3 regions of the Sphingomonas sp. NIBR02145 genome follow, and region 1 is predicted to be linked to each of the others. Evidence: predicted binding sites of a transcription regulator. Region 1 holds the regulator's gene; each other region holds the start of a gene.

Region 1 (7,934 bases):
GCATCTTTTTCCGGTGCAATGATCTCATATTATCGCGGTGATTATGATCAGGCCGCACGGTTGTTCGCTACAGTGGGGCGCACGACATCGGCAAATGCGGTCGTGCAGCAGGATGCAGCAGCACTACGCGCAGCCTCGCTTTCGCGCAGCGGTCTCCCCGCAGCGCCAGCAATCGATGCTGTGCGGCAGGCCGATCCCTATGCCGTTTATCCGCTGCAAGTAGCGATCATGGATGTGTTGAGCTCCTCCTACCCGAGCCATCGAGCCCGGGCGTTGGCTACTGAATTGCAATCCAAGATCGGGCTATTCGATGTCGACGATCCTTGGCCACGCCGCGCTCTGGCCCTGCTGGAAGCAGCTAAATGAAGGAGGCTAAAACATGATCAGCGTTCCTATGCGAATATTTGCCCTCGCCATGTCGGCTGCCGCGCCCTTGGCACTCGGCACCGCAAAGGCGGAAACCTGTTGGGACAGAGCATCGCTGGCAGACTACGATCCAGTTCTTATCAAGGCGATCCAGCAGCGATTGCGCGACCAAAACCTCTACGCCGGGTCAATCGACGGGAAGGCAGGACCCACAACGCGTGCTGCATTGGCGCGGCTGACCGGCCTTTCGCCGCAATCGGAGTTTCGGTTGGGGTCTGACTTGGTCCACAAAGTCTTCGGTCCTAATTTCACGGGAATCTATCACGACGAAGACCAAGATGCGTTGATTGAACAGCTGGGCCTTAAGCCTGACCCGTCCTATCGCAATCCGTGCAAGGTCCACGTAGTCGAGGAATAACGGAGTTCGGGTCGCCCCATAACAGCGTACAAGGCGCTCCACTGTGACCGAGATGAAGACTGCCTTCGGCCTCACCATCTACTGGCGCACCCCCGCCCGCTTGCCCTAGTCACCAACCATGGCCGCCGCCCTCGTCCCCGTCGCCGAAGCCCAGCAGCGCCTGTTCGTGCGCGCCGCCCCGCTTGCCGAGGAGGAGGTGCCGATCACTTTGGCCGCCGGGCGCTGGGTCGCGCGAGACATTCTCGCCCTCCGCACCCAGCCCGCCTCCGCCCTGTCGGCGATGGACGGCTATGCGATCCGCTTCGCCGACCTGCCCGGCCCGTGGGAGGTGATCGGCGAGAGCGCTGCCGGGCGTGGCTTTGCCGGCGAGGTCTCCCCGGGCCAGGCCGTCCGCATCTTCACCGGTGCGCCGCTGCCGTCCGGTGCCGACACCATACTCGTCCAGGAGGAAGCCGCGCGGGAGGGCGACCGCCTCACCCTTGCCGGCGAAGGCCCGCTGCGCCTTGGCGGCAATGTCCGTGCGCGCGGGCTCGATTTCAGCGAGGGCGATGTATTGCTCCGCGCCGGATCCCGGATCACCTCCGCCGCCCTCGCGCTTGCCGCCCTGGCCGGCCACGCGACCCTGCCCGTCCGCCGCAAGGTCCGGGTTGCGCTGCTCTCCACCGGCGACGAGCTGGTTCCGCCAGGCGCGCCGCTCGGGCCCGACCAGATCCCCGAGACCAACCGGCTGCTGCTCACCGCGATGCTGGCCGATCTTCCGGTCGAGCTGATCGACCTCGGCATCCTGCCCGATCGCCTGGGCGTGCTCGAGGCCGCGTTCCGCGCGCTCGACTGCGATCTGCTCGTCACCACCGGCGGGGCCTCGGTCGGCGATCATGACCTGGTTCGCCCGGCGCTGCTCGCGGCGGGAGCGGAGATCGATTTCTGGAAGATCGCGCTGCGCCCGGGCAAGCCGATGATGGCCGGGCGGCTCGGCGAGGCGATGCTGCTCGGCCTGCCCGGCAATCCGGTGTCGGTGTTCGCCACCGCGACTTTGTTCGTGCGGCCGCTGGTCGCGCATCTGGCGGGGGCCGCCGATCCCTTGCCGCGCAGCCGGTCGGTGCCGCTCGGCGAACCGCTGCCCGCCACGGGCGCGCGCGCTGACTATCTCCGCGCCGAGTTGGTCGAGGGCCGCGCCTTTGCCGCGACGATCCAGGACAGCTCGATGCTGCGCACGCTGGCACGGGCGACGTGCCTGATCGTGCGTCCGGCCGGGGCGCCGGAGGCGAAAACGGGCGACTCGGCGGAAATCCTCGACATCGCTTGACAAGCGCGCGGAACATTGCATAAACGTTCGCAGTCTGTTCCACGCCAGGAGAAACCGGATGCTCACGCGCAAGCAGCACGAGCTCATCTGCTTCATTGCCGATCGGCTTGCCGAGACCGGCGTCTCGCCTTCGTTCGAGGAAATGAAGGAAGCGCTCGATCTCAAGTCGAAGTCGGGGGTGCATCGGTTGATCTCTGCGCTGGAGGAGCGCGAGTTCATTCGCCGCCTGCCGAACCGCGCCCGCGCGCTCGAAGTGCTCCGCATGCCCGAGCGCGGCGATGCGAAGCCGGCCGCTGCGGCCAGGTCCGCCGCCCCCGCGGTGGCCGTTTCGAATCCCTCCCCTGCGGCCCAGATACCAGTTCCCGCGAACGATGTGATCGAGATCCCGCTCCACGGCCGCATCGCCGCGGGTACGCCGATCGAGGCGCTGGAAGGCTCGTCGATGCTCCCGGTTCCGGCGGCCTTGCTCGGCTCGGGCGAGCATTATGCGCTTGAGGTGGCCGGCGATTCGATGGTCGAGGCCGGCATTCTCGACGGCGACTATGCGCTGATCCGCCGTACCGAGACGGCGCGCGACGGCGAGATCGTCGTGGCGCTGATCGACGATGCCGAGGCGACCTTGAAGTATTTCCGCAAGGAAGGCGCGATGATCCGGCTCGATCCGGCCAATCGCGACTATAACGCCCAGCGCTACCGTCCCGATCAGGTCCGCGTGCAGGGCCGGCTGGCCGGCCTGCTGCGCAAGTACTGAGGCTCAGGCCAGGAACTCGTTCCAGGCGACCTTGCCGTCGCCATTGCGGTCGAGTTCCTGGAACGGCGCCACATCGGGCTGCCGGCCGAGGAATCGGAACAGGTTCCAAGCGGCGGCATATTCGGCGGGCGAAAGCGTGCCGTCATGATCGGCATCGAGCAGGTTGAAGCCGGCGCGGAACATCCTGAGCCGGTGCGCCGCGAATTCGGCGAAGCTGACCCTGCCGTCCCGATTGGCATCGGCCTTGGCCAGGGTGAAGTCGGACGCGGAAATGGCAAAGGGCCGCAACCCGCGAATATCGGGCATCGAGGCCCGGCGCAGCGGCAGCGCCATCACCCGATGCTCTCCGCACCGGATTCGCGGCTCGGCGCGCTTCGGACCGAATTCGTCGGGGGTGAGCACTCCGTCATGATTGCGATCGAACGCGGCATAGCTCGGCCGGAAATCCGGTGCGGCAGTCACCGCGACAGGCATGGCCAGCCCGATCGCCCCGATCATCCCTGCGGCGGCCAAGGGGCGACACCAGCGGCGCAACCGGCTTGGCGCAGGCGCGTCGCCGGCGAGATGCGCATCGACATAGCCGCGCACCACATCGCTCGCCGTCCGCCCTTCGGCCCGGCATTGCTCCATGAAGGCGCGCTTCACCGCATGGGGCAGCCGCACTTCGATCGTGTCGCTTTTCTTCGGGTTCCGGATCATGCTCCGAGGAGAACCCGAAGCCCCTGTCAGCGCCAGCGATTTCGTGTCCGGACAGGTGCAAGTCCCTGCTCCGGCACATAGACCGGCTGCACTTTCGGCGGGTCGCGCCAGGGATGCCGCCCTCCGCCACGCACCATCGCCACCCGACCGCTGGCAAAGGCAATCGCCAGCCCGCCGGTCCTGGCCAGCTGCGGCCGATCGAGCTTGAGCCAGCGCGGCGCGCAGCCCGCCGGCAGGCGCCGGTCGCTGATCACCACATCGACCTTGCGACATAGCGTAGTGAATTCGGCCCAGGGCAAGGCATAGCCGCTCCGCGTCGCCGCAACCCGCCACACCCGCGCCCCGGCACGATGCTCGATCAGGCACAAATCGAGGCTGCAAGCAGCCCCCGGCTGGTCGGACAAGGCAACCGGTTCGACATCGCTGCCGCCGGTTTCCGCGAGCATGTCGCGGGTATAGTCACCCGCCCGATCGCGCAGCAGCGCCATGCTGCCATCCGCCATGCGGATCGCGAGGTGCCGTCCGTCGCCGGTCACGATCAGATCCGGCGCCGGCGTGGCGAGCATCCAGCCCAACCCCATGACAAGCGGCACCGCCCCCGCCCAGCGCACGCCCGTCCGCCAAAGGGCCAGCCACAGCCCGCCCGCGACCATCAGCGCAAAGGCGCCGCCCGGCATGGTGGGGAACGCCGCGACCGCGCCCGGCGCGGCAGCCGTGGTCCGTGCTATCCAGAGCAGCAGCTGCAGCGCCTGATCGGTAAGCCACCAGGCCGGCCAGCCCAGCCCCGCCACATCGAGCAGCAGCGCCAGCGCTTCCAGGGGCATGATCACAAAGGTGGTGAGCGGGATCGCGACGATATTGGCGAGCGCGCCGTAAATCCCGGCCTGGTGGAAATGAAACAGCCCGATCGGCATCAGCGCGAGCTCCACCGCCACGCCGGTCAGCAGCAGCGAACCGATACCGCGCAGCAACGCCGCGCCCCGCCCCTCCTCGCGCTTGCCGAACCAGCGGTGCATGAATGGACTCTCGTGCAATGCGACGATCGCCGTCACCGCCGCAAAGCTCAGCTGGAAGCTCGCGCCCGCGAGCGCCTCGGGCCAAAGCAGCAGCACGATCACCGCACCCGCCGCAACCAGCCGCAGCGTGATCGCCTCACGCCCCAGGCTCAGCGCCAGCAGCACCAGCAGGGCGGCGACGCAGGAGCGGATCGTCGGCACTTCCGCGCCCGTGAGCAGCGTATAGCCGATCGCCGCCAGCGCACCTGCCCCCGCCGCAACCAGGGGCAGCCGCCAACGCAGCGCCAGGGTCGGGCTCAGGGCGAGCAACTTGAGCACCAGCAGCATTGCCGCCGCGGTCACCGCGGTCACGTGCAGCCCACTCACCGAAAGCAGGTGCGCAAGCCCCGAGCGTTGCATTGCCTCGACATCGCCCTCCGCGATCGCCCCCTGGTCACCCGTGGCGAGCGCACTGGCGATACCGCCCGCGCTGCCCTCGACTCGCGACTGGATATGCGCCGAAAGCGACGCCCGCAGATCGGCGCCCGCCGCCCGCGCCGGCGTCACAACCTCGACGGGATCGAAGCCCTTTCCGGTAGCGCCAAGTCCAGCGAACCACGCCGTACGCGCAAAATCATAGCCACCTGGTACCGAGGCCTCGGCTGGAGGCATCAGCCGGGCACGCAGCTTCACCACAGCATCCGGCGCCAGGCCGGCAGGCACGTCCCGCGTCTCGAGGTTCACCCGCACCCGCGGCGGCAGGTCTGTGCGGCCCGGCAGCAACGTCACCCGCACCACTTCGCGTGCGGGCATCCGCTCCACCCGCACCACGCGTCCGGTAATCTCCACCACCGCGGGACGCGCCAGCACCGGCGCCGCCACCCGCTCGGCCCGCCACCAGATCAGCGTGCAGCCGGCTGCCATCGCAAGTCCGCCGAGCAGCAATGCGCGCCCCAAACGACCGGGCAGCGCCAATCCCAGCACCGCCACGGCGCAGGAAGCCAGCAGGAAACCGATCCAGCGCGACGTGTCCGGCAGCAGGAACCAGGCGGTGATCCCACCGCCCAGCGCCACCGGCAGCCAGAGCGGCAATTGCGCGCGCTCGGCTTCCAGCCAATGCTCGATTGCAGCTCCAATCTGGCGAAACACTGCCCCTCCCCCCATTTGAAGGGAGGTGAACCCCGTGCTAGGGGCGCCCTCGGTGGCTGAATGGGCCATCGGAAACACAGTTTGGGAGCAAGCTCGGTTGGGCGCAACATCTGATACGGGTGCGAAACAGGTTGTCACGCGGTTCGCGCCGTCGCCTACGGGTTTCCTTCACATCGGCGGTGCGCGCACTGCGCTGTTCAACCTGCTGTTCGCCCGCCACCATGGCGGCAAGTTCCTGCTGCGCATCGAGGATACCGATCGCGCGCGCTCGACCGATCAGGCGATCTCGGCGATCCTGGACGGGATGCGCTGGCTGAATCTCGATTGGGACGGCGAGGAAGTCTATCAGTTCTCTCGCGCCGCGCGGCACGCCGAAGTGGCGCGCGAAATGCTCGCCAATGGCCACGCCTATAAGTGCTTCGCCACCGCCGAGGAACTCGAGGCGATGCGGGCCGAGCAGAAGGCGAACAAGCAGCCGCTGCGCTACGACGGCCGCTGGCGCGACCGTAACGAGAGCGAAGCCCCCGCAGGCGCGCCCTATGTCATCCGCCTCAAGGCGCCACGCGAAGGCGCGGTGACGATCGAGGATCATGTCCAGGGCCCGGTGACCGTCAACAATGCCGAGCTCGACGATCTCGTCCTGCTCCGTTCGGACGGCACGCCGACCTATATGCTCGCGGTGGTGGTCGACGATCACGACATGGGCGTGACCCATGTGATCCGCGGCGACGATCACCTGAACAATGCCTTCCGCCAGCTGCCGATCTATCGCGCGATGGGCTGGGAAGAGCCCGAATACGCGCACATCCCGCTGATCTTCAATCCGGACGGCACCAAGATGTCGAAGCGGAAGAACGCGGTGGCGGTCGACGAGTATCGCGACGCGCTCGGCATCCTGCCCGAGGCGCTGTCCAACTATCTGCTCCGCCTCGGCTGGGGACATGGCGATGACGAGATCATCAGCCGCGAACAGGCGATCGAGTGGTTCGAGCTGTCCGGCGTTGGCCGCAGCCCCTCGCGCTTCGACCTCAAGAAGCTCGAGAGCCTGAACGGCCATTATATCCGCGCGTCTGACGATGCGCGACTGGCCAGCCTGGTTGCCGCGCGACTCGGTTTCGAACTTTCGGAATCGCAGGCCGACCTTCTGCGCCGCAGCATGGCGGCCCTGAAGCCGCGCGCTGCGAATCTCCTCGAACTCTCCGAGGGAGCCGGTTTCCTTTTTCGCACTCGCCCACTGGAATTGGACGAGGGCGCAAAGGCTCTGCTAGAGGGCGACGCGCGGGCTCTTCTGGCTCAGTTGCACACCGCGCTTGACGGCGTGGAAAGCTGGGATACGGAGGCGCTCGAAGCAGCGGTACGCACCGTTGCGGAAGATGCGGGTGTCAAGCTTGGTGCGGCTGCGCAGCCTCTGCGCGCGGCGCTCACCGGGCGACGGACATCTCCGGGCATCTTTGACGTCCTAGCGCTGCTTGGACGCGAAGAGAGCCTGGCTCGCATCGCAGACCAGATGACCGTGCCGGCCTGATCCCAGGCCCGGCCCAAACATAGGACGACGTTTATGAGCGACACCGCGAAGCTGCAGGTTCCGGGGAAGGATGTTGAATATCCGATCCTTTCGGGCAGCGTCGGACCGGACGTCATCGACATCCGCAAGCTCTATGGGCAGACCGGCAAGTTCACCTATGACCCCGGCTTCACTTCGACCGCGTCGTGCGAATCGGGCCTGACCTATATCGATGGCGACGAGGGCATCCTGCTCCATCGCGGCTATCCGATCGGCCAGCTCGCCGAGCATTCGAGCTTCATGGAAGTCAGCTATCTGCTGCTGAACGGCGAACTGCCGAACCAGGAAGAGCTGACCGCGTTCGAGAACACGATCACCCGCCACACCATGCTGCACGAGCAGCTCGCGACCTTCTATCGCGGCTTCCGCCGTGACGCGCACCCGATGGCGGTGATGTGCGGCGTCGCCGGCGCGCTCTCCGCCTTCTACCATGACTCGACCGACATCACCGATCCGAAGCAGCGCATGATCGCGTCGCATCGCCTGATCGCGAAGATGCCGACGATCGCGGCGATGGCCTACAAGTACAGCGTCGGCCAGCCGTTCCTCTATCCGGACAACAAGCTCAGCTACACCGGCAACTTCCTGCGCATGACCTTCGGCGTGCCGGCGGAAGAATATGAGGTGAACCCGGTCATCGAAAAGGCGATGGACCGCATCTTCATCCTCCATGCCGATCACGAGCA
Region 2 (7,934 bases), 2.2 Mb from region 1:
AAAATCCACCGTTTTCAACGGTCGTTGGTAACCATATTCAAATCCACAATCCCTTCAGTGAGCCTTCTAGGCGTGAAGCGATTGAGAATTTTTGTAGAAAATTCTATAATGATCAAGATCATAGAATTCATATTCTTGGTATAAATCCCAGCAAAATTAACGATACTTCGACAGGTGTGAATTATACCGACGGGTATGCGTTGGAGAATTTTTGCGGGATTAATAATGATTTTTCGAAATCGAGGGAGCTTACATCTAGGTTTTTTTATAGCGTTGTAGAAAAAATGGGCGGGGCGACGAGTTTTTACTCAGCGGTGTTCGCTTGGGCAGTGATGCCCCTAAGTGTAACGCAGGAGGATGCTTATAAAAATTACTATGAGGATGACGTAAAATCGCAGCTTAATGGTGCAGTGAAATCAAATATGGAGTGGATTTCTCAGAATATACCTTCAAACGGGCGCGCAGTTTTGCTTGGATCTGGAGATAATAAGAAGTCATTTGATGGTCTGGATGGCTATCCGTTCGGCTATCGTGACATTAAATATCTCCCACACCCGAGATGGGTCATGCAGTACAATAGCGCGAAGCTGGATTATTATGTGGATATGTACCGGGATGCGCTTCAAAATTAAGCTACTTCCCGCGCCCTAAATGGCAGCCTGCTAGGCTGCCTCGCCCCTCTTGAACCTTATCAGGTAGAGACGCCCTCCCCACGACGAGCCGCGGGGAGGGGCTAGCTTACTCCGCCGCCAAGGGCTCCCTGGCCTTCTGCTTGAGCAACGGCGCCAGATACTTCCCCGTGAAGCTCCGCGGTTCCTTCACCACCTCTTCGGGTGTGCCCTGGGCGACGATCTCGCCGCCCTTGACGCCGCCTTCGGGGCCCAGGTCGAGCAGGAAGTCGGCGGTCTTGATGACGTCGAGATTGTGCTCGATCACCACCACGGTGTTGCCCTGCTCGACCAGCGCGTGGAGCACTTCCAGCAGTTTCCGGACGTCCTCGAAATGGAGGCCCGTCGTGGGCTCGTCGAGGATGTAGAGCGTGTTGCCGGTGGCGCGGCGGGCGAGTTCCTTGGCGAGCTTGACGCGCTGCGCCTCGCCGCCGGACAGGGTGGTCGCCTGCTGGCCGACCTTGACATAGCCCAGGCCAACCTCGGCGAGCATCGCCATCTTGTCGCGGATCGGCGGGACCGCCTTGAAGAACTCGACCGCGTCCTCGACCGTCATGTCGAGCACATCGGCGATGCTCTTGCCCTTGAACTTCACTTCGAGGGTCTCGCGATTGTAGCGCGCGCCGTGGCAAACGTCGCAGGTGACATAGACGTCGGGCAGGAAGTGCATCTCGATCTTGAGCACGCCGTCGCCCTGGCACGCCTCGCAGCGGCCGCCCTTGACGTTGAAGCTGAAGCGGCCGGGCTTGTAGCCGCGCGCCTGCGCCTCGGGCAGGCCGGCGAACCAGTCGCGGATGCTGGTGAAGGCGCCGGTGTACGTCGCCGGGTTCGAGCGCGGGGTGCGGCCGATCGGCGACTGATCGATGTCGATCACCTTGTCGAGGTGCTGGAGGCCGGTGATCTTGTCATGCTTGCCGGCGAGCAGGCGGGCGCCGTTGAGCTGGCGCGCGGCGGCGGCATAGAGCGTGTCGATCGTGAAGCTCGACTTGCCCGAGCCCGAGACGCCGGTGATGCAGGTGAAGGTGCCGAGCGGGATGCTCGCGGTGACGCCGCGCAGATTGTTGGCGGTGGCGTTCTCGACGGTGAGCTTCTTGCCGGTGCCCTTGCGGCGCTTCCTGGGGACTTCGATCTCGCGGGTGCCGTTGAGATAATCGGCGGTGACCGAGCCCTTGGTGGCGAGGATCTCGTCGAGCGTGCCGCGCGCGACGATCTCGCCGCCATGGACGCCGGCGCCCGGGCCCATGTCGAGGATATAGTCGGCGCTGCGGATCGCATCCTCGTCATGCTCGACGACGATCACGGTGTTGCCGAGGTCGCGGAGGCGGCGGAGGGTGGCGAGCAGCATGTCGTTGTCGCGCTGGTGGAGGCCGATCGAGGGCTCGTCGAGCACGTAGAGCACGCCGGACAGGCCGCTGCCGATCTGGCTGGCGAGGCGGATGCGCTGGCTCTCGCCGCCGGACAGGGTGCCCGAGGTGCGGTTCAGGTTGAGATAGTCGAGCCCGACATTGTTGAGGAAGCCGAGCCGCTCGTCGATCTCCTTGAGGATCGCGCGGGCGATCTCGCGCTGCTGATCGGTGAGCGTGGCGGGGAGCTTCTCGAACCAGGCGAGCGCGTCGACCACCGAGAGGCGGGTGGCGTGGCTGATGTCCTCGCCGGCGATCTTCACCGCCAGCGCCTCGGGCTTGAGGCGGGCGCCGTGGCAGACCTCGCAGGGGTGCGCGGCCTGGTACTTGGCCAGCTCCTCGCGCATGAACGCGCTCTCGGTCTGCAGCATGCGGCGGTTGAGGTTGCCGATCACGCCCTCGAACGGCTTCTTCACGTCGTACGACTTGCGGCCGTCGACGAAGGTGAGGGTGACCGGCTTGCCGCCGGTGCCGTGGAGGACGATCAGCTGGACCTCGCCGGGCAGATCGCGCCACGGCGTGTCGAGGCTGAAGCCGAACTCGCGGGCGAGGCTGCCGAGCACCTGCATGTAATAGGGCGAGGGCGGGTTGGACTTGGCCCAGGGCACGACCGCGCCCTTCTTGATCGACAGGTCGTGATTGGGGACGACGAGATCCTCGTCGAACACCAGCTTCTCGCCCAGGCCGTCACAGGTGGGGCAGGCGCCCTGGGGGGCGTTGAACGAGAAGAGGCGGGGCTCGATCTCGGGGATGGTGAAGCCGGAGACCGGGCAGGCGAACTTCTCGGAGAAGACGATGCGGTTGTCCGGGATGCCGGTGCCCTTCATCGCGCCGCCGGTGACGTTGAACTCGGCCCGGGCCTCCGCCACGCGGGCGCCGGTGGCCTCGGCGACGGTCGCGTCGACCAGATCCACGTACGCCAGGCCCTCGGCGAGCTTGAGCGCGGTCTCGAAGGACTCGGCAAGGCGGGTGGCGATGTCGTCCCGCACCACCAGACGGTCGACCACCACTTCGATGTCGTGCTTGTACTTCTTGTCGAGGGCGGGGGCTTCCTCGATCAGATAGGTCTCGCCGTCGATGCGGACGCGCTGGAAGCCGGCGCGCTGCCACTCGGCAAGCTCCTTGCGATACTCGCCCTTGCGGCCGCGCACGACGGGAGCGAGGAGGAGCAGGCGGGTGCCCTCGGGCAGCGCGAGGACGCGGTCGACCATCTGCGACACGGTCTGCGCGCTGATCGGCAGGCCGGTGACCGGAGAATAGGGCACGCCGACGCGCGCCCAGAGCAGGCGCATGTAATCGTAGATCTCGGTGACCGTGGCGACCGTCGAGCGCGGATTGCGCGAGGTCGTCTTCTGCTCGATCGAAATGGCAGGGCTGAGGCCCTCGATATGCTCGACGTTCGGCTTCTGCATCAGCTCGAGGAACTGGCGGGCATAGGCCGAGAGCGACTCGACATAGCGGCGCTGGCCCTCGGCATAGATGGTGTCGAACGCGAGGCTCGACTTGCCCGAGCCGGACAGGCCGGTGATCACCGTGAGCGTGTCGCGCGGGATATCGACGTCCACGCCCTTGAGATTGTGCTCGCGCGCGCCGCGGACGGAAATGGTGGTAAGTGCCATGCCGAGGGTTCTAGCTTTGTTCTGTTGGGGTTTCTAGTGGGGAGATAGGAACGCCCGGCACAAAGCGCCAGTTGCCGGTGTTGCTTGGGATGGCGGGGTGCATCGCGCGTTCTCCGTTTCCTTTCGCAAAGCTGCACGTACATTTCACCCGCCGTTCAGCGCCCGGGGTGGAAATTTGCGCGGACATGCAGGAGGGATGGGCGATGCGGTTCGAGAGGATGTTCCGGCTGGGTATGCTGGCGGGCGTGGCGTTGGCCATGCCCGGCCTGGCGATGGCGGCGGTGCCGGTTGCGAAGGCGGCGGCACAGGCCGGCCCTCAGTCCGGACCCCAGTCCGCCGAGGACTATCAATGGATCGACCGCGCCGATGCGCTGTGGGACGCGATCGGCGACTCGCCGCCCGACTTCGCCTTTCCCTTCGAAGGCGCCGAGCCCTGGGCCTGGCAGACGACCGACGGCTATACGATCATCGTCGAGGATGCGGGCGAGGGCGGCATCCGCAGCTATTATTTCGCGCCGGGCGCGCGCGGGCCGTTCCTGGCGGTCGAGCCGGGGATGAGCTTCGCCTATGAGAGCGGGCGGCTGGCGATGGTCTATGACGCCGATGGCGAGGCGGCGCCGCGCGGCGAGTTCGGCGATTATGACGATGCCGCGGGCGACCTGTACGACCGCGCGCTGCGGCTGCGCGACGCGATGTCGGGGCGCGACTATCGCCCGGTCGATGCCGATGTCTGGATCGATACCAGCCCGCTGATCTTCAGCTTCATCCAGAGCTGGGACATCGGCCGCAGCCGCTATCCCGGCTGGGCGCGCTACCATGCGCGCAGCGACGCGGCGGCGTGGCGCCGGCGCTTCGACGCCGAGCAGCGCCGCCGGCGCGACCAGGCGCTGCGCTTCCGCCACTGGCGCGACGGCGGCTTCCAGGGCCCGCCGCCGGGCCGCTTCCACCGGCCGGACGGACCGGGCCGGCCGGGGGCGGGAAGACCGAACCAGCCGGGATCGGGCTGGTCGCGTCCGCCGGGCGGCGGGCGGCCGGGCCGGCCGGGCTGGGGCGGGCGCCCCGGCACCACGCCCGACGCACCGGGTGGCGGCCCCCGCCCGCCGGTGACGCGCCCCGACAATTTCCGGCCCGACGGCACGCCGGGCTGGCGGCGCGGCCGGCCCAGCCTGCCGGCGCCGAGCGATGTCGCGCCGGATACGCCGCCGGCACCCGATGCCACGCGCCCGCCGCGCCCGCTGCCCGATGGCAGCGGCACGGGCTGGCGGCGGCCTTCGCAGCCGGGCGCGGGCAATCCGACCTGGTCGCGGCCGTCGCGCCCCGAGGGCGGCTGGCAGCGGCCCAATCCGCCGGTGGTGACGCCCATGCCGGCACCGGGCGCGCCCTCTACCGGCGACGCCGCGCCCTCCCGGCCGGGCTGGAACCGACCCTCGCGGCCCGAAGGCGGCTGGCAGCGGCCGAACCCGCCGGTGGTGACGCCGGCACCGGCACCGGCGACGCCCTCGACCGGGGATGCCGCGCCGTCCCGGCCGAACTGGAACCGGCCTGCCCGGCCCGAAGGGGGCTGGAGCCGGCCCGATCGCCCCGAAGGCGGCTGGCAGCGGCCTTCGGCACCGAGTGCGACGCCTGCTCCCGCGCCGGCGGCGCCTCCGGCAGCGGACAATGCGCCGAGCCGGCCCAGCTGGTCGCGGCCCTCGCGCCCGGAAGGATGGCAGCGTCCGGCCACGCCGAGCGCGGCGCCGCGCCCGAGCTACAGCCCGCCGCCCCAGGCCGCTCCGGCGCCGCGCCCGAGCTATACCCCGCCGCCGCGCACCGCCTCGCCGCCGCCGCCCCGGTCCGCGCCGCCGCGGCCGGCCAAGCTGCCCGACAAGAACCTGAGCGTCGACTAGAAGGGCAGCAGCGCTTCGTAGAGGCTGAGCGGCGCGATGCCGGGGAGATCGGCGCCGCGCCGCAGCAGGAAGGCGTGGCGGACGATCTCGGCCTGCTGCTCGATGCCGTAGCGCCCGAAGGGGCGGCCAGGCTCGAGGATATAGTCATAGCGGCAGAAGGGATGGCGCTGGAGCGGCAGGAACAGGCCCGACTGGTGCTGCCAGACATGGGCGAGTTCGTGGATGAACAGCCCCTGCAGCCCGAGCGGGGCATGCGCGAAATCCTCGCGGTAGAGCCCCGAGGCCGGGTTGAAATGGATCGTGCCGAGCGGCGCCATGGTGGTGTGCCGCGGCTGGAAGAACGCCCATTTGCGGTTCGCTACCGCCGCCCGGGCGGGATCGAGCGCGTCGCCGAACACGCTGCGGGCGAGCTCGGCTTCGCCTTGGGTGAGGGGGCGGGATCGGGCCATCCGCCCTAGATGGCGGGTGGCCGGCGGCTTGTCACCAGCTTGGCGCAGGCGTGTCGGGCCGGCAGCGGACCAGGGTGCCGCGCGGGAGGGCGCCGCGCTCAAGGCCGATGATCCGCAGGGCATGGGCGGATTTCTGCAGGGTGACGCGGGCGCAACGGCCGCGCGGGCGGACGTGCTCCGCTTCGCCAAAGGCGGCGGCATAGTCGGCTTCGTCGACGGTGAAGCTCCTGGAATAGTCGCGGAGCGTGATCTCGTAGCGGCCGGACTTGCCGCGGAAGTACACCGCCTCCGCGATCGCGAGATCGGCCTGTTTCTGGCGCAGCGGACCGTGGCCGAACTCGGCGCGTTCCTGGAGCCGTTCGAGGACGAGAATCGTGCAGGCCGTCGCCCCCAGGCCGGTCAACAGCGAGAGGAAGAAGGCTGCCACCAGGGTCTTCCAGCTCCGCGGCCTGATACCGAGCAGCACGAGCAAGCTGAGCAGCCAGCACAGCAGTCCGAGCGCGGCGGGGCCGAGGATGCTGACCTGCGGATCGGAGGCAAGGGTATCGCTGGTGGCGGTGCCTCGGAGCAGGATCGCGCCGAGGCCGAAGAAGCACAGGAGCGAAAAGGCGATCAGGTTCAGCCGGGTGTTACGCTTCCGGCGGCGCACCTCGTCTTGCAATGTCGTCACCTGGCCCCTCCTGGGGGCAGGCTAGCGTGCGGGTCCGGGCTTGTCATCGATCGCCCCGCGCGCCAGATAGCGCACTCGCAGTCCAACGGAGTACCCATCATGCGCCAGGAAATGACCATCGTTCGCCCGATCGTCTCGTCCTGTCTGCAGGTGCCCCATGTCCTTCGTAACCCTGGATTCGCTTTCCGCCGCAACGCCTGAGGGCAGCCGGCTCTTCGACAATCTGACGCTGGCGCTGGGGCGGGAACGCACCGGGCTGGTCGGGCGCAACGGCAGCGGCAAGTCCACCCTGCTGCGCATCGTCGCGGGCGAGATCGCGCCCGCGGGCGGCAGCGTGGTGCGTGCCGGCAGCGTCGGGGTGCTGCGCCAGGCATGGCCAGACGACTGGCGCCTGGACGAAGTGCTGGGCGCGCGCGGGGGGCTGGCACGGCTGGGCCGGGTGCTGGCGGGCGAGGGCAGCGAGGCGGACCTTTCCGAGGCGGACTGGACGCTGGAAGAGCGTGTCGAGGCGGCGCTGGCCGGCGCGGGGCTGGGCGCGATGGCGCTCGACCGGCGGGTGGCGACGCTGTCCGGCGGCGAGCGGACGCGGGTGGGGATCGCGCGGCTGCGGCTCGATGCGCCCGACCTTCTGCTGCTCGACGAGCCGACCAACAATCTCGATGCCGAGGGGCGGGCGGCGGTGATGGCGCTGGTCGAGGGCTGGCGCGGCGGGGTGCTGGTGGCGAGCCACGACCGCGCGCTGCTCGAGGCGATGGACCGGATCGTCGAGCTGACGCCGCTGGGCGCGCGGGTGTTCGGCGGCGGCTGGTCGGGCTTTGCCGAAGCACGGGAGGCCGAGCGCGGCCGGGCGGCGGCGGAGCTGGAGCGCGCGGGCGACGCGCTGCGCGGGGCCGAGGCGGGGGCGCAGCAGGCGCGCGAGCGGCAGGCGCGGCGGGATCGCGCGGGCCGGGCCTATGCCGCCAGCGGATCGGCACCGAAGATCCTGCTGGGGCGGCAGAAGGAGCGGGCGGAGAATTCGGCCGGGCGCGGCGCCGGGGTGGGCGAGCGGCTCGTCGGCGAGGCCGGGGAAAGGCTGGCGGCGGCGCGGGCCGGGGTCGAGGTGGTGACGCCGCTGGTGATCGCGCTGCCGGCGACCGGGCTGCCGGCGAACCGGCGGTTGCTGGCGTTCGAGGATGTCGTGCTGGCGCGCGGCGCGCGGCGGTTCGGGCCGTGGCGCTTCGAGATCATCGGGCCCGAGCG
Region 3 (7,934 bases), 1.4 Mb from region 1:
CGCCTTCGGCCGCGTCCTCATTGGCCACCGGGGTGGCCTTGGCCTTCTGGCGCTTGTCGAACGAGTCCCACACCTCGCCCCAGTTGCCGCGGGTCGCTGCCTTCGAATATTCGGTCGCGCGGGTCTCGAAGAAGTTGGCGTGCTCGACGCCGTTGAGCAGCGGGGCGAGCCAGGGGAGCGGGTGCTCCTCGACCATGTAGATCGGCTTGAGGCCGAGCTGGCCCAGGCGCCAGTCCGCGATGTAGCGGACGTACTTCTTGATCTCCTTGGGCGTCATGCCGTTGACCGGGCCCATCTCGAAGACGAGGTCGATGAACGCGTCCTCGATGCGCACCGTCTTCTGGCACATGTCGAGGATGTCGTCGCGGACAGACGGGGTGAGGCAGTTGCGCTCCTTGCAGAAGGCGTGGAACAGCTTGATGATGCCTTCGCAGTGCAGGCTCTCGTCGCGGACCGACCAGCTGACGATCTGGCCCATGCCCTTCATCTTGTTGAAGCGCGGGAAGTTCATCAGCATCGCGAAGCTGGCGAAGAGCTGCAGCCCCTCGGTGAAGCCGCCGAACATGGCGAGCGTCTTGGCGATGTCCTCGTCGCTGTCGACGCCGAAGGTGCTGAGATAGTCATGCTTGTCCTTCATCTCCTTGTACTGGAGGAAGGCGGCATATTCGGTCTCGGGCATGCCGATCGTGTCGAGCAGGTGCGAATAGGCGGCGATGTGGACCGTCTCCATGTTGCTGAACGCGGTCAGCATCATCTTGATCTCGGTCGGCTTGAACACGCGGCCGTATTTCTCGTGGTAGCAGTCCTGCACCTCGACGTCCGCCTGGGTGAAGAAGCGGAAGATCTGGGTGAGCAGGTTGCGCTCGTGATCGGTGAGCTTCTGCGCCCAGTCGCGGCAATCCTCGCCCAGCGGCACTTCCTCCGGCAGCCAGTGGATCTGCTGCTGGCGCTTCCAGAAATCGAACGCCCAGGGATATTCGAAGGGCTTGTAGGTCTTGCGGGCTTCGAGAAGCGGCATGGGAGTTACTCCGGGATGAACTTGGGAAAGGAAGGAAGGGCGGGCGCGAGCGGGGCGGTCATGCCGCGCCTCCCGCCAGGGTGAAGACGGCGACGAAACCGCCGAGGAACAGGCCGAGCGCGAGCAGCATCATGCCGGCGATGCGCAGGGCGTAGGTGGCGGCCTCGCCCCCGGGCAGGCCGAGCGCGCGGCGGGCCAGGCCGGGCTTCACCAGCGCGGCGAGGCCGGCGGCGCCCGCGGCTCCGGCGATGCCGGCCATCAAGGCGAGGCTGCGGGTCATTCGTGGTCGATCACCGTGGTGTCGCCGCGGCGGACGGTGCGGTCGCGGTAGACGACCTTGGTCACCCGGGTGCCGCGATTGGCGCCGACGCCGAACACGCAGATGCCGAGGAAATAGCCGAAATCATACCAGCCGCCATTGTTGGGCACGGCATAAACCGCGACGTCGGGCACGATCAGCGAGAGGAACCACGCCACCGGGAAGATGAAGCCGTGCCAGAGGCCGAGCAGGAAGCCCGGCGCCTCGGGCTGGACGGCCGTGGGTATCTGCTTCGCGCAGGCGGCTAGCAGCAGGAAGGCGGCGACGGACAGAGTGCGGAACGGCTTCATGCAATCCCCCGAACGGGTGAGTGACAGGCTGCACGCGCGGCTGCATCGTTTCCCCGCCGCGCGCGTTGAGCGTGCGAAACCGTCCCCCAAGGAGAATGGCGATGACCGACGTGAGTGCAATCAAGGAGCATATGGAAGTGATCGGCGCCGACGGCGTCCATGTCGGTACCGTCGACCATGTCGAAGGCGAGCGCATCAAGCTCACCAAGAAGGATAGCGGCGCCGAGATCGAGGGCGCCGAGGGCTCGCATGCCGGGCACCACCACTACATCTCGCTCGGCCTGGTCGCCGGCGTGGAAGGCGATCAGGTCCGCCTGAGCGCGAACGCCGATGTGGCGGTCGAGATCTTCGAGGAAGAAGCCTGAGCTCAAAACCCCTCTCCCTTTGGGAGAGGGGCAAGCCGCGAAGCGGCGCGGGGTGAGGGTGAGCGCGATGCAGCTTGCGATTGGCGACCCTCACCCTTCCCACTCGGCTTCGCCGAGCGGGCCCCTTCCCTCTCCCAAAGGGAGAGGGAAATTTGGGCGATCACGCCGTCGGCGTTTTCCAGCACATCGTTGTTCCAGAACCGCAGCACGCGATAACCCTCGGACTCGATAAAGCGCGTGCGGCGCGCATCATATTCGACGGCCTCCGCATGCTGGCCGCCATCCACCTCGATCACCAGACGCTCGGCGAAGCAGAGGAAATCGACGCGATATGGCCCGACCGGGGCCTGAAACCGCCACTTCCTGTCGGGAAAGGCAGTGCGCAGCGCGCGAAGCAACCTCTTCTCAGCTTCCGTGGCACCCCGCCGCAACTCTCGAAGCTGCGGCACCGTGCCTGACGGTTGATCCTGATAGAGGCGCACTCGCCCTCACCCTTCCGCCGCTTCGCGGCTCCCTCCCTCTCCCAGAGGGAGAGGGATTATTGCCTCACTGGCACGCCAGGCATTCGTCGTAATCGGTCGACTCGCCCAGGTTGAACTGCGGCTTGTCGATCGTGTTGTCGGCTTCCACGCCGCCCGCGAAGCCGGCGCGCTGCACCGACTTGGAACGCAGATAATAGAGCGACTTGATGCCGAGCTCCCAGGCGCGGAAGTGGAGCATCAGCAGGTCCCACTTCTCGACATCGGCCGGGATGAACAGGTTCAGCGACTGCGCCTGGTCGATATAGGGCGTGCGGTCGCCGGCGAGTTCGAGCAGCCAGCGCTGATCGATCTCGAAGCTCGTCTTGTAGACGTCCTTCTCTTCCGGCGTGAGAAAGTCGAGGTGCTGGACCGAGCCGCCCTGCTCGAGGATCGAGTTCCACACCGCATCCGAGTTCTTGCTCTTCTCCGAGAGCAGCTTCTCCAGATACGGGTTCTTGACCGAGAAGGAGCCCGACAGCGTCTTGTGCGTGTAGATGTTGGCCGGGATCGGCTCGATGCAGGCCGAGGTGCCGCCGCAGATGATCGAGATCGACGCGGTCGGCGCGATCGCCATCTTGCACGAGAAACGCTCCATCACGCCCATGTCGGCCGCGTCCGGGCACGGGCCGCGCTCGACGGCGAGCGCCATCGAGGCCTGATCGACCTGCGCCTTGATGTGCTTGAACATCCGCAGGTTCCAGCTCTTGGCCATCGCGCCTTCGAACGGGATGCCGCGTGCCTGGAGGAAGGAGTGGAAGCCCATCACGCCGAGGCCGACGCTACGCTCGCGGCTGGCCGAATAGGCGGCCTTCTCCATGCCGGGCTCGGCGCGGTCGATATAATCCTGCAGGACGTTGTCGAGGAAGCGCATCACGTCCTCGATCAGGTTCTTGTCGTCCTTCCACTGATCCCAGGTTTCCATGTTGAGCGACGAGAGGCAGCACACGGCGGTGCGCTCATTGCCCAGATGGTCCTTGCCCGTCGGCAGCGTGATTTCCGAACAGAGGTTCGAGGTCGAGACCTTGAGGCCCAGATCACGGTGATGCTTGGGCATGTTCGAGTTCACGTGATCGCTGAACACGATGTACGGCTCGCCGGTGGCGAGACGGGTCTCGACCAGCTTCTGGAACAGAGCGCGCGCATCGACCTTGCCGCGCTCGGACTGGTCCTTGGGCGAACGCAGCACCCACTCCTCGCCGTTGCGCACCGCTTCCATGAACGCGTCGGGGATCAGCACGCCGTGGTGCAGGTTCAGCGCCTTGCGGTTGAAGTCGCCCGACGGCTTGCGGATCTCGAGGAACTCCTCGATCTCCGGGTGCGAGATGTCGAGATAGCAGGCGGCCGAACCGCGGCGCAGCGAGCCCTGCGAGATCGCCAGCGTCAGCGAATCCATCACGCGGACGAACGGGATGATGCCCGAGGTCTTGCCGTTGAGGCCGACCGGCTCGCCGATGCCACGCACCGAACCCCAATAGGTGCCGATGCCGCCGCCGCGCGAGGCCAGCCAGACATTCTCGTTCCAGGTGTCGACGATGCCGTTCAGGCTGTCCGGCACCGAATTGAGGAAGCAGGAGATCGGCAGGCCGCGGCCGGTGCCGCCGTTCGACAGAACGGGGGTGGCGGGCATGAACCACAGCTTCGAGATATAGTCGTAGATGCGCTGGGCGTGCGCCTGATTGTCGGCATAGGCCGAGGCGACGCGCACGAACAGGTCCTGGAAATTCTCGCCAGGCAGCAGATAGCGGTCGCGCAGCGTTTCCTTGCCGAACTCGGTGAGCAGCGCGTCGCGCGAATGATCGACCTCGACATCATACGCACGCGGCGCGACGGTCTTGGAATCGGTCTTCTTGCGCAGCTTGGGCGCGGCCTTCTCGGCAGCGGCCTTGGCTGCCGCATCCGTGGCGGCCTTGACGGCAGCGGTGGGGGCTTCGGCGACGGTATCGTTCACGCTGTTTTCCGTGTCCCTGAATTCCATGACAACACCCCTGATAAAGCTTCACGCGCCTCTCGCATTGGAGAGACATCAAATCCCGACTCAAGGGGCGCCGATACTATCACCGGCTCGGTCGATCGCGAAGAACAAAACATGTCCATCACACCTCGTCCCAGGCACGAGTCGACCCCTTCCGCATATGGGTATGCGGCGGAGAGTCCACCAGTGCTTGAGCTTGCCCCTCAGTGCAACCACAACAGATTGTGCCAAACCGAGTCCGGGCACAAGAGCCGAAATGGTTAATATCCACAACGCTTCGTCGCTAAAATGACTCGCTTCACAGCAGCTGCGCAACTGCTGCAATGCCGCGACGCGCGGACTTTCCTAGGGTTTCCGAAAGGCAAGGGAACGAACGCGGAACGTAAATTTTTTTAACGTGGAGGACTCATGGCGACCACAAGGGCTTGTGGTTGACCGTTCGGAAGCACCGCAGATGGTGGCTGTCCGATTGTTCCCGGCGAAAGCCGAAGCCCGGGGTCACACGCAGCATGGCAAAGAAACCCTGGGCCCCGGCTTTCGCCGGGGAACCGGGTGCCCGGATGCCCGCTCACCCCAATGAGCGACGGCGTACTACACCGCGCGGCAATTGCTGATTGCGCCGCAGCCATGCGACTATACCAAGGTGCGCTTGCGGATCGTTCCGCCGCATGCGGAATTATATCGGGATGGCAACGAACGGGGCAGAAGCGGAGGATCGGGACGCCTGGCAACCGGCGCCGCATGAACGCTCGCCCATCCCCGGATCGCCGCCCACCCCCTGGCATCCGCTGTCGCGGCGCATCGCCTATTTCTCGGTCGCGGTGCTGGTGGTGCTGTCCGGATCGCTCGGCAATGCGATCGTCACCGCCAACCTGACCACGCTGCAGGGATCGCTGGGGCTCTATTCGGCCGAGATCCAGTGGCTGCCGACCGCCTATGTGATGACCAATGTCTGCGCCAACATGGTGCTCATCAAGTTCCGCCAGCAATTCGGCATAAGGCTGTTCACCCAGATCTTCCTGATCGCCTTCGCGCTGACCACCGCCTCGCACCTGCTGGTCCACAGCTTCGCCAGCGCCGTCGCGGTGCGCGCGATCAGCGGGATCGCGGCGGCGGCATGCAGCACCGTGGGGCTGCTCTACATGGTGCAGGCCTGGACGCCCGAGCACCGGCTGAAGGGCATCGTGCTCGCCGTATCGCTGCCGCAGATCGCCGTGCCGCTGGCCCGGCTGTTCCCCAGCGAGGCCTTCGAGCCCGATCGCTGGCAGACCATGTATCTGTTCGAGCTGGGGCTGGCGCTGTTCTGCCTGGCCGGGGTGCGGCTGCTGGTGCTGCCGCCGGTCGAGCGGATGAAGGCGTTCGAGCCGCTCGACTTCGTGACCTTCCCGATCTTCGCGGTGGGCATCGCATTGCTCTGCGCGGTGCTCGGGCTGGGCCGGTCGGTCTGGTGGTTCGAGGCGCCCTGGGTAGCGCCGGCGCTGATCGGGGCGATCGTGCTGATCCCGATCGCGGTGGTGATCGAGCATAACCGCAGCAATCCGCTGCTCAACACCCGCTGGCTGGGCAGTGGCGACATCGTGCGCTTCGCGCTGGTATCGATCCTGACCCGGGTGGTGCTTTCCGAACAATCGATCGGGGCATCGGGCCTGCTGACCGTGCTCGGCATGGGCAATGACCAGATGCGGATGCTCTATCTGGTGGTGCTGCTCGCCACGTTGGCCGGCATCGTGATCGGCGCGCTGACCATCGATCCCAATTTCCTGGGTGGGCCGATCCTGGTGGCGCTGGCGCTGATCTGCGTCGGTGCGCTGATCGATTCGGGATCGACCAGCCTGACCCGGCCGCACGACTTCTATTTCAGCCAGGCGCTGATGGGTTTCGCCAGCGCGCTGTTCATCGGCCCCGCGCTGCTGATCGGGCTGACCCGGGCGCTCAAGGAAGGGCCGACCCATTTCGTCAGCTTCTCGGCGCTGTTCGGCATCACCCAGAACCTGGGCGGGCTGTTCGGCAGCGCGATGCTCGGCACCTTCCAGGTGATCCGCGAACATGCCCATAACAATGCGATCGTCGCGCAGCTGGCGGATGGCGACCCGCTGGTGGCGCAGCGGCTGCAGCAATATGCCGCCGCTTATGGCCGGGTGCTGATCGACCCGGCACTGCGCCAGGCCGAGAGCGCGGCGATCCTGACCCAGACAGTGACGCGCGAAGCCAATGTGCTCGCGTACAACGACACCTTCCTGCTGGTCGCGGCGATCGCGGCGGCGACGATCGTCTGGGCGAGTTTTCACATATTCCGGATCCGGCGCGAGAATCTGCGCCGGGCAGCGGAACAACAGGCGGGAGCATCCTGATGGCAGACGGGCAAGAACCGGCCCCTCCGGCAACCAGCGAAGGCGCCGATCCGCCACCGGCGCCAGCGGCGGCCGCGCGGCGCTGGAAGCCGCCGAGGCTCTCCTGGCTCTCGATCGCGATCGCGGCGGCGCTGATCCTGATCGGCGTGACCGCGGTGCTGATGGCGTGGCAGGCATGGCCGTTCGGCGGGCGCAGCCAGTCGACCGAGAATGCCTATGTCCGCGGGCAGGTGACGATCATCAGCCCGCAGGTGAGCGGCTATCTGACCAGCGTGCCGGTACAGGATTTCGCGCGGGTGAAGGCCGGCGACGTGCTGGCGACGATCGACGACCGGATCTACGCCCAGCGGGTCGACCAGGCGAAGGCGAATGTCGCCAGCGCCGATGCGGCGCTCGCCAACAATCCGCAGCAGGTGGCGTCGAAGACCGCGACCCTGGGATCGCAGCAGGCAGCGGTCGCCTCGGCCCAGGCGCAACTCGCCAAGGCGCAGGCCGATTATGCCCGGATCGACGCGCTGGCGAAGGACGGCTTCGTCACGCGCAAGGACCGCGATGCGGCGCTCGCCACGCTGCGCACCGCCCAGTCGGCGGTGGCGCAGGCCCAGGCGGCGCGGACGGTGGCGACGCAGGACATCCGCAGCGTCGATGTGAGCAAGGGCGGGCTGGTCGCCTCGGTCGACGCCGCCAAGGCCGCGCTGCGCCTGGCCGAGATCGACCTGGCCAATACGGTGATCCGCGCCCCGGTGGCCGGGCAGCTGGGCGAGATCGGCGGACGGCAGGGACAATATGTCACCGCCGGCACTCAGCTGATGGCGCTGGTGCCGCAGACGCTCTGGGTGACCGCGAACTTCAAGGAAGCGCAGACCGCGAAGATCCGGCCGGGCGCGAAGGCGAGCTTCAAGGTGGACGCGCTGGGCGGGGCGCGGCTGACCGGGGTGGTCGAGCAGCTGGCGCCGGCGGCGGGGTCGGAGTTCGCGGTGATCCGCAGCGACAATGCCACGGGCAATTTCGTGAAGATCCCGCAGCGGATCGCGGTGCGGATCCGGATCGACCCGGACCAGCCGCTGGCCGGCCGGCTGCGGCCGGGCATGTCGGTGG

The links. The regulator LexA, encoded in region 1, represses DNA repair genes until DNA is damaged. The targets are predictions, from matches to a motif close to GTTCCNCNCTTGTTCT.
Region 2: a site for LexA is predicted at 3,698-3,713, ahead of uvrA (excinuclease ABC subunit UvrA). Genes of this name have one in related genera too.
Region 3: a site for LexA is predicted at 4,727-4,742, ahead of O3305_RS18525 (ribonucleoside-diphosphate reductase subunit alpha). Genes of this name have one in related genera too.

What each region holds. Positions count from the first base shown of each region.
Region 1 is NZ_CP114791.1:482,084-490,017, reverse strand. It holds gene O3305_RS02355 (hypothetical protein) at 1-366, shown strand, start outside; gene O3305_RS02350 (peptidoglycan-binding domain-containing protein) at 380-784, shown strand; gene O3305_RS02345 (molybdopterin molybdotransferase MoeA) at 903-2,090, shown strand; gene lexA (transcriptional repressor LexA) at 2,149-2,841, shown strand; gene O3305_RS02335 (EF-hand domain-containing protein) at 2,845-3,540, opposite strand; gene O3305_RS02330 (ComEC/Rec2 family competence protein) at 3,567-5,699, opposite strand; gene gltX (glutamate--tRNA ligase) at 5,782-7,209, shown strand; gene O3305_RS02320 (citrate synthase) at 7,243-7,934, shown strand, end outside.
Region 2 is NZ_CP114791.1:2,696,234-2,704,167, reverse strand. It holds gene O3305_RS11905 (uracil-DNA glycosylase family protein) at 1-632, shown strand, start outside; gene uvrA (excinuclease ABC subunit UvrA) at 739-3,690, opposite strand; gene O3305_RS11895 (hypothetical protein) at 3,894-5,576, shown strand; gene O3305_RS11890 (vgr related protein) at 5,573-6,025, opposite strand; gene O3305_RS11885 (hypothetical protein) at 6,057-6,695, opposite strand; gene O3305_RS11880 (ABC-F family ATP-binding cassette domain-containing protein) at 6,853-7,934, shown strand, end outside.
Region 3 is NZ_CP114791.1:4,074,281-4,082,214, reverse strand. It holds gene O3305_RS18550 (ribonucleotide-diphosphate reductase subunit beta) at 1-1,018, opposite strand, end outside; gene O3305_RS18545 (hypothetical protein) at 1,077-1,298, opposite strand; gene O3305_RS18540 (hypothetical protein) at 1,295-1,627, opposite strand; gene O3305_RS18535 (DUF2171 domain-containing protein) at 1,729-1,992, shown strand; gene O3305_RS18530 (endonuclease domain-containing protein) at 1,995-2,474, opposite strand; gene O3305_RS18525 (ribonucleoside-diphosphate reductase subunit alpha) at 2,539-4,488, opposite strand; gene O3305_RS18520 (MFS transporter) at 5,172-6,836, shown strand; gene O3305_RS18515 (HlyD family secretion protein) at 6,836-7,934, shown strand, end outside.